Regions from separate parts of the Arthrobacter sp. 10T44 genome, predicted to be linked through region 2. Evidence: riboswitches for the same ligand, from Rfam matches in the RefSeq annotation. Region 2 holds a riboswitch; the other holds the start of a gene.
The links. Region 2 has a riboswitch for S-adenosylmethionine ahead of AC1DBL_RS14890 (bifunctional o-acetylhomoserine/o-acetylserine sulfhydrylase). Riboswitches for the same ligand answer to the same signal wherever they lie in the genome.
Positions count from the first base shown of each region.

Region 1 (4,202 bases), on a different contig from region 2:
CGGTGGTTGCGCAGGTCCGGGCGGCGCCACTGGCCGTGCACGGGCCGCAGCGGCAGCATGGGCCGCCAGCGGATCTTGCTGGCCTTGAGCCGGGCGATGAGCTTGCTGTACCCCTTAATCCGCAGGGTGCCCAAGTGGTCGAACAGGAGGCGGACTTCGACGCCGCGCTCGGCGGCCTCTTCCATCGCCGTCAGCAGGTCATCCGTGATGTGGTCCGAGCTGAGGATGTAGAACTCGGCGTTGATAAAGGACTCGGCTTCGCGCACCGCCGCCGCCATCGCCTTAATCGAATCCGGGTAGCCGGGCAGGAGCTCCACGTGGTTGCCGTCCACCATGGGCAGGGAACCGAGCGTCTTGTTCAGCTCCGCTGCGGAGGACACCCATTCCGGGCCCTCGTACTTGCTTTCCACCATGGCCAGTTCCGACGTGCCGGCCCGCACCCGGGTGTTCACCGCGTCCTGCTGCGCCCGGCGCTTGCGGGAGAGCCGGAAGTTGCCGAAGAGCAGGAAGAGGACCACGCCCACGGCCGGAACGAAAAAGATGATCAGGAGCCAAGCCATGGCCGTGGTGGGGCGGCGGTTGCCCGGGATGATGCCGAGGGCAACGACCCGGATACCGAGGTCGATGACGGTCAGGATCAGGATCACCCAGGACGGAAGTGACCCCGCCAGCGAAAATGGCCACAGCACAGGCAAACCCCTCAAGCTCCAGACCCGCGGAACAGTTCCGGAACGGGCAACCCGCACAGCTTATCCCGACCCGGGCCGCACTAAGCTGAAGGCATGACTACCCCCGCCTCTGTTCCGGCCCGCGCGACAGTGCTGGTGTTCCTCGATCCCGCGTTTGAGAAGGGCCGCGTCGCCGACTCGTCCAAGCCGCAGCTGATGGCCACCGACCAGGGTGCCACCCGCGGCGACGGCGTTTTCGAGTCGCTGCTGGTGGTGGGGGGACGCCCGCGCAAGCTGCAGGCCCACCTGACCCGGCTGGCCGGCTCGGCGCGCGCGCTGGAGTTGGACATCCCGGCGGAGGACGCCTGGCGGCGCGCGATCGAGACCGCGGTCAGCGAATACCGCGGCCGGGCCGCCACGGCGGTCGGAGCCGCCGGCGACGGGGCCGGCGGAGCGGACGAGGTCGTGGTGAAGCTGCTCGCCAGCCGCGGCGTGGAGGGCGCGGCCACGCCGACGTGCTGGGTGCAGGCCTCGCCGCCGCCGGAAGCCGGCCGCCGGCAGCGCGAGACCGGCATCGACGTCATCCTGCTGGACCGCGGCTACGACAGCGAGGTGGGCGAACGCGCCCCGTGGCTGCTGCTGGGCGCCAAGACCCTGTCCTACGCGGTCAACATGGCGGCGCTCCGGTACGCCCACCACCAGGGCGCGGACGACGTCATCTTCACCTCCGCCGACGGCCGGGTCCTGGAGGGCCCGACGTCGACCGTGCTGCTGGCGCACCTGGAGACCAGCGACGACGGCGCGGGCGGCGTCCGCACCGTGCGCCGGCTGATCACCCCGCAGCTGGACAGCGGAATCCTCCCGGGCACCTCGCAGGGCGCCCTGTTCACCGCGGCCAAGGCCGCCGGGTGGGAGCTCGGCTACGGCCCGCTGGTACCTGCCGATCTGTACGACGCCGACGCCGTCTGGCTCATCTCAAGCATCCGGCTCCTCGCCCCGGTGAACCACATCGACGGCAAGGAGATCGGCACCCCCGAACTGCGGCGGCAGCTCACGGCCGAGCTCAACGAACTGTTCGCCACGATCGAGTAGGAGCCGGCCGGTCCCGGGTGATGCTGCTCCGCCCCCGGAAAGGTGCCATGCCAGCGTCCGCGTGACTTAACATGACGACGCCGCCGGTGCCGCCGGCGTCGTAAGTGCTACGTTTTTGGGGAGTAATGAGACCCGGCGCCAAGCCCTGACTGGCCGGTCGGCAACCCTCCCTTTCGCGGCGGGGTGCCTCAGGTGAATACTCGGCATATCGACCATTCGAGCTGCAAGCGTGAAAGTAAGGAGATCCGTCGTGCCCGACGCATCCGCACCCGCTGTGCCCGCCACAGCCCCCGCCCAATCCCCCGCCGCACCCGGACCCGCCGAGGAAAGACTGGCGTACCGGCTGTTCACCGGGCCCGATGACCGCAGCTTCTGCGAGCGCGTTTCGGCCGCCCTGGCCGAGGGCTACGTCCTGCACGGCAGCCCCTCCGCCACCTTCAACGGCAGCACCGTGATCGTGGCCCAGGCCGTCGTGCTGCCGGCCGCGATCGCGAGCGCCGACGCCGCCGTCGCCAACGCGGTGGATGAGCTCGACGGCGCCGAGTTCACCGGCGAGGGCCACGCATGAGTTACGCCGGAGACCTGAGCCCGCAGGAAGCCTGGGCCAAGGTCGGGGCGGGCGCCATCCTGGTGGACGTCCGCACCGAGGCGGAATGGTCGCAGATCGGCGTCCCGGTCACCGGGGCCGGCACCGAAGACCGGCAGGATCCGCTGTTCGTCCAGTGGACCCTGGCCGGCGGAGCCCCCAACCCGCACTTCCTGGAGCAACTGCAGCGGCAACTCCAGCGGCAACTGCGGCAGCACGCGCCTGGCGCCACGGCGGCCGAGCTCATCTTCCTGTGCCGTTCCGGCGCCCGCTCGGTCGCCGCCGCGAACGCCGCCACGGCGGCCGGCTTCACCGCCTACAACGTCCTCGAGGGCTTCGAAGGCGAACCGGGCCCGACCGGCGCCCGGACCGTGAACGGCTGGAAGAACCACGGCCTGCCGACCAACCTGGAAAGCACTAAGTGAGCTTCAATCCCGATGCCCAGGGCTGGAGCCCGGACACCCAGGCCGTCCGCGGCGGACTCGACCGCACCGGGTTCCAGGAAACCACCGAACCGATCTTCCTGAACTCGGGCTTCGTCTACGAATCCGCCGCCGCGGCTGAGCGCGCCTTCACCGGCGAGGACGAACGGTTTGTCTATTCCCGCTACGGCAACCCCTCGGTGGCCACCTTCCAGGAACGCCTCCGGCTGTTGGAGGGAACCGAGGCGTGCTTTGCGACGGCGTCGGGCATGTCTGCGGTGTTCACCGCTCTCGGGGCATTGCTGGGGGCCGGCGACCGCGTGGTCGCCGCCCGCTCGCTCTTCGGATCCTGCTTCGTCATCCTCAATGAGATCCTGCCGCGCTGGGGCGTGGAGACAGTCTTCGTGGACGGCCCGGACCTCGAGCAGTGGCGGTCGGCGCTGGCCGTGCCGACGACGGCCGTGTTCTTCGAATCTCCCTCGAACCCCATGCAGGAAATTGTGGACATCGCCGCCGTGAGCGAACTGGCGCACGCCGCCGGTGCGACCGTGGTGGTGGACAACGTCTTCGCCACTCCCCTGCTGCAGCGGTGCGGGGAGCTGGGCGCGGACGTGGTCGTGTACTCCGGCACCAAGCACATCGATGGCCAGGGCCGGGTGCTCGGCGGCGCGATCCTGGGCACCCGGGAATTCATCGAGGGCCCGGTCAAGCAGCTCATGCGCCACACCGGCCCGGCATTGTCCGCCTTCAACGCCTGGGTGCTGAGTAAGGGACTGGAGACGATGGCCCTGCGGGTGAACCACTCGTCCGCCTCGGCGCTTCGGCTGGCCGAATGGCTGGAGGCCCAGCCCGCGGTCAGCTGGGTTAAGTACCCGCTGCTGCCGTCCCACCCGCAGTACGAGCTGGCCGCCAGGCAGATGAAAGCCGGCGGCACGGTGTTGACTCTGGAGCTTTCGCCCTCGCCCGGCCGCTCCGCCAAGGAAGCCGCGTTCGCGCTGCTGGACGCGTTGCGGATCATCGATATTTCCAACAACCTCGGTGATTCAAAGTCCCTGATCACGCATCCGGCCACCACCACGCACCGCGCCATGGGCCCGGAGGGGCGCGCGGCTATCGGGCTGAGCGACGGCGTCGTGCGGCTCTCGGTGGGGCTGGAAGACGTCGAGGACCTGATCCGCGACCTCGGGCAGGCGCTCAAGCAGGTCTAGCCCCGGCGCACCCGCGAAAGCACGGGGGCCGGTTCTGACATTCCCTCGGCGTCCGCACCGTGCATCGTGACCCGCACGGCATGGGCGACGACGGCGGCCAGGCCGGCGTCGTCGGAGGGGGTGTCCAGCCCCGGAGCGCAGAGCGCCTGGCGCTGCAACTGCGAGCCCGTGCCGTGCGCCAGGACGCGGTCCACGCCGCGGCGCACCAGGTCCAGCTCCCCTTGCT
Region 1 covers NZ_JBFTGT010000001.1:906,321-910,522, forward strand. The annotation lists gene cls (cardiolipin synthase) at 1-689, opposite strand, end outside; gene AC1DBL_RS04285 (aminodeoxychorismate lyase) at 783-1,760, shown strand; SAM riboswitch class IV at 1,882-1,996, shown strand; gene AC1DBL_RS04290 (DUF1737 domain-containing protein) at 2,011-2,328, shown strand; gene AC1DBL_RS04295 (rhodanese-like domain-containing protein) at 2,325-2,771, shown strand; gene AC1DBL_RS04300 (O-succinylhomoserine sulfhydrylase) at 2,768-3,976, shown strand; gene AC1DBL_RS04305 (glutamate--cysteine ligase 2) at 3,973-4,202, opposite strand, start outside.
Region 1: another riboswitch for S-adenosylmethionine. It lies ahead of AC1DBL_RS04290 (DUF1737 domain-containing protein); the one in region 2 lies ahead of AC1DBL_RS14890 (bifunctional o-acetylhomoserine/o-acetylserine sulfhydrylase).

Region 2 (4,202 bases):
TGATCCATTTCCTGACCGAACTCCGGCCCGCCGGCATGGCCGCCGGCACGGGCAGCTCGGCGTTCCGGAAGCTGGGCTTCAACTTCGCCCGGCCCGGCAAGGACCTGCTCCAGGGCCTCGGCCTCGCTGCCCTGATCGGCATACCGTCGCTCGGGCTCTACGCGGCCGGGCGGGCGCTGGGGATCACGACGGCGATCATCCCCAGCGCACTGGACTCCTACTGGTGGACGGTGCCGGTCCTGATCCTCTCCGCGATCCGGCACGGGATCGTGGAGGAGGTGATCGTGGTGGGCTACCTGCTGGACCGGCTCGGCAAGTTCGGCTGGGGCATGCCGCTGGCGATCTTCGCCAGTTCGATGCTGCGCGGCAGCTACCACCTCTACCAGGGCTTCGGGCCGTTCATCGGCAACGCCGTCATGGGCGTCATCTTCGCGCTGATCTACACGAAGACGCGCCGGGTGATGCCGCTGGTGATTGCGCATGCGCTGCTGGACATCGTGGCCTTCGTCGGATTCAGCCTCTTCGGCAAGGCGATCGGCCTGGGCTGAGCAGGCATAACCCGCGTTGCCCCCAGTGGCCCGCCGCCGGCGACGGGTTAAAGTGTTTCGGCCGCCAGCGGTGGGTGGCATCATTGGCACCCGCTGCTGGCGGCCGAAGTTTTTCGGGCAGGAAGCGTCAGATCGTGACGGCTCCGGAATCGGTTTCGAAGGTGACGGACAGGATTCCCGGCGTCCCGTGCGGGGCCAGCCAGTTCACGTCCACGTCCTCCAGCGGCTTCTCGACCGGTTCACCCAGCCACTCGGTGACCCGCTCGGCCGAGCCCGCGATCGTGAGGGCAGACATCTTCACGTTGCTCTCATAGGCGTTGGACGGGTGCAGGGCGGGGTCGCCTTCCCACTTGAGCATGTAGGGGACCTGCGGATCCGCGATCAGGCCCAGGATGCCGATCTGCTTCCAGACCAGTTCGCGGCCGTCGGGGAACTTGCGGTTGCCGTTGACGGCGGAGCGGCCCAGCCGCTCCTCGAACGGTGCCAGGTCGTCAACCTCGACGCACCAGCCCATCCAGCCACCGCCGGCGGCCGAGCGGGCGCGGACTGCCTGCCCGAACGGCGCCTTGTCGGAGGCCGGGTGGTCCAGGACCTCCACGACCTCGAGGTACTTGTGCCCGGCAAGCGGGATAATCATGTTGCGGGTCCCGAACCGGGGGTGTATTCCGCCCTTGACGGCTTCGACCCCGAGGGCGGTCGCAATACGTTCGGTGGTGGCAGCCAGGCCATCTTGTTCACAGGCGTAAGAGACGTGATCCATGCGCATGCCCTCATCTTGGCACTTTGTGATGGAGCTCTCAGCTTAGGATGCCCTTACCGTGATGGGATGTCATTTTCCGGAGCTCACCGCGCGGATTTGCCCGGCCAGAACCACGGCACTTTCCGGCTCCCGGGCGTGCGCCGGGCGGCGGTGGGGCCGTTCTTCATTTTCGTCACAAAGCTATCCAGGCGTAATGGCGCGTTCGTAGACTGAAGCCAGGTCATGAGCGCCAGCATCGAGCCCCGGCTTGCTGGCCGGCAACCCTCCTTGCGCGGTGGGGTGCCCCGGGTGAAGACCTGGCCCGCCGGCGTCCGCCGGCAGGCAAGCGCGGCGCCAGAGCCGTTCCGGCCCCAGAGGCCAGGGGCGGCCTGTGCCCAGTCATTAGGGAGCTCTCCGATGTCCAACGCCTGGTCCTTTGAAACCCGCCAGATCCACGCCGGCCAGGAGCCGGACTCCGCCACCGGCGCGCGGTCGCTGCCGATCTACCAGACGACGTCGTTCGTCTTCCCCAGTGCAGAGAGCGCCGCCAACCGGTTCGCGCTCGCCGAGCTCGCCCCCATCTACACCCGGATCGGCAACCCCACCCAGGACGCGGTGGAACAGCGGGTCGCGAGCCTGGAGGGCGGCCTTGGGGCGCTCCTGCTCAGTTCCGGCCAGGCCGCCGAAACCTTCGCGATCCTCAACATCGCCGAGGCAGGAGACCACGTCGTCGCCAGCCCCAGCCTCTATGGCGGGACCTACAACCTGCTGGCCCACACGCTGAAGAAGTTCGGTATCTCCGTGACGTTCGTGGAGGACCCGGACAACCTTGAGCAGTGGCGCGATGCCGTGCAGCCGAACACCAAGCTGTTCTTCGGCGAGGTGGTCTCCAACCCCCGCCAGGACGTGCTGGACATCGAAGGCGTCGCGGACGTCGCCCACCGGGCCGGGGTGCCGCTGATCGTGGACAACACCCTCTCCACCCCCTACCTGATCCGCCCGATCGAGTGGGGCGCCGACATCGTGGTGCATTCGGCCACCAAGTATCTCGGCGGACACGGTGCCGCGATTGCCGGCGTGATCGTCGACTCCGGCAACTTTGACTTCGGCAAGGACCCGGAGCGCTTCCCCGGCTTCAACACCCCGGATCCCACGTACAACGGCCTGGTCTATGCCCGCGACCTCGGGGCGGACGGGGCGCTGGGAGCGAACCTGTCCTTCATCCTCAAGGCCCGGGTCCAGCTGCTGCGCGACCTCGGTTCGGCCGTCTCGCCGTTCAACGCCTTCCTCATCGCCCAGGGGATCGAGACGCTGAGCCTGCGGGTGGAACGGCACGTCGCCAACGCCCTGCGGGTGGCCGAATGGCTGGAAGCCAGGGACGACGTCGAATCCGTCGCCTACGCCGGGCTGCCGTCCAGCCCCTGGTACGAGCGCGGCCGGAAGTACGGCCCGAAGGGGACCGGCGCCGTCGTCGCGTTCAACCTCGCAGGGGGAGCGGAGGCCGGCAAACGCTTCGTCGACGCCCTCGAACTGCACTCCCATGTGGCGAACATCGGTGACGTGCGCTCGCTGGTCATCCACCCGGCGTCGACCACGCACAGCCAGCTCTCGCCGGAGCAGCAGGCGGTCGCCGGCGTCAATCCCGGCCTGGTCCGGCTCTCGGTGGGCCTCGAGCACATCGACGACATCATCGCGGACCTCGATGCCGGCTTCCGGGCGGCCAAGAACGCCTGAGGTCACGCAGCACGCCGACTTTCCCCACCTTTGCGGGGATGGCCCCGGGAATCGCCGACACTTCGGGGCGACCCGCCGGGCGCGTCTGTCAAAGGTGGGGAAACTGCGGTGTTGACGGGTCCGGCTGTCACACAGCCGTCACAATCTTCGCGCTTGCGCGGCCGTGTTTCGTAGAATCGACGCAGGTCATGAGTGCCAGTGACAGCCCCGGCTTGCTGGCCGGCAACCCTCCATTTGCGGCGGGGTGCCCCGGGTGAAGACCTGGCCTGCCGGTCAGCTGACGGCGGGCAAGCGCGAAGTTAGGTCCTCACATGACGATTGCCGTCACCCGCACGGGTGTACCCGAAAGCAAACCCTCCACTGTTCCCGACGGCGCTGGTTCCGACGGCGCTGGTTCCGACGGGACGGTGCAGTACCTCCCGATCGGTTCCCTGGCCCTTGAATCCGGTGCCACCCTGCCTGAGGTCACCCTCGCCTACGAGACCTGGGGGACGCTGAACGCCGATGCCTCCAATGCGGTGCTGATCGAGCACGCCCTGACCGGCGACACCCACGTGACCCGCGGCGCCGGCGAGGAACCGGGCTGGTGGGAGGAACTGGCAGGCCCCGGCGCCCCGGTGGACACGGACAAGTACTTCGTGGTCTCCATCAACATCCTCGGCGGCTGCTACGGCTCCACCGGGCCCTCCACGCCGGCCCCGGACGGCCGGCCCTGGGGCTCGCGCTTCCCGCTGGTCACCCTCCGGGACAGCACCGCGGCGGAAGCCCGGCTCGCCGACGCGCTGGGGATCAGCAGCTGGTATGCCGTGCTCGGCGGCTCGCTCGGGGGAGCGCGCGCGCTGGAGTGGGCGGTGACCTACCCGGCGCGGGTGCAGCGCTGCGCCGTGATTTCGGTCGGCGCCAGCAGCACCGCCGAACAGATCGCCTTCGCCCAGGCCCAGACCCTGGCAATCCGCCAGGACCCCAACTTCAACGGCGGCGACTACTACGGCGGCCCGGAACCGCACGCCGGACTGGCCCTCGCGCGCCGGATCGCGCACATCACCTACCGTTCCGCAGCCGAGCTGGACGGGCGCTTCGGACGCAACGCCCAGGCGGCCGAGGCCCCGCTGGAGGCCGGGTCGCTGGCCGGCCGTGGGCGCTACCAGGTGGAGAGCTACCTGGACCACCAGGGCAACAAG
Region 2 covers NZ_JBFTGT010000010.1:20,444-24,645, forward strand. The annotation lists gene AC1DBL_RS14880 (CPBP family intramembrane glutamic endopeptidase) at 1-548, shown strand, start outside; gene AC1DBL_RS14885 (VOC family protein) at 676-1,314, opposite strand; SAM riboswitch class IV at 1,527-1,642, shown strand; gene AC1DBL_RS14890 (bifunctional o-acetylhomoserine/o-acetylserine sulfhydrylase) at 1,705-3,021, shown strand; SAM riboswitch class IV at 3,206-3,321, shown strand; gene metX (homoserine O-acetyltransferase MetX) at 3,333-4,202, shown strand, end outside.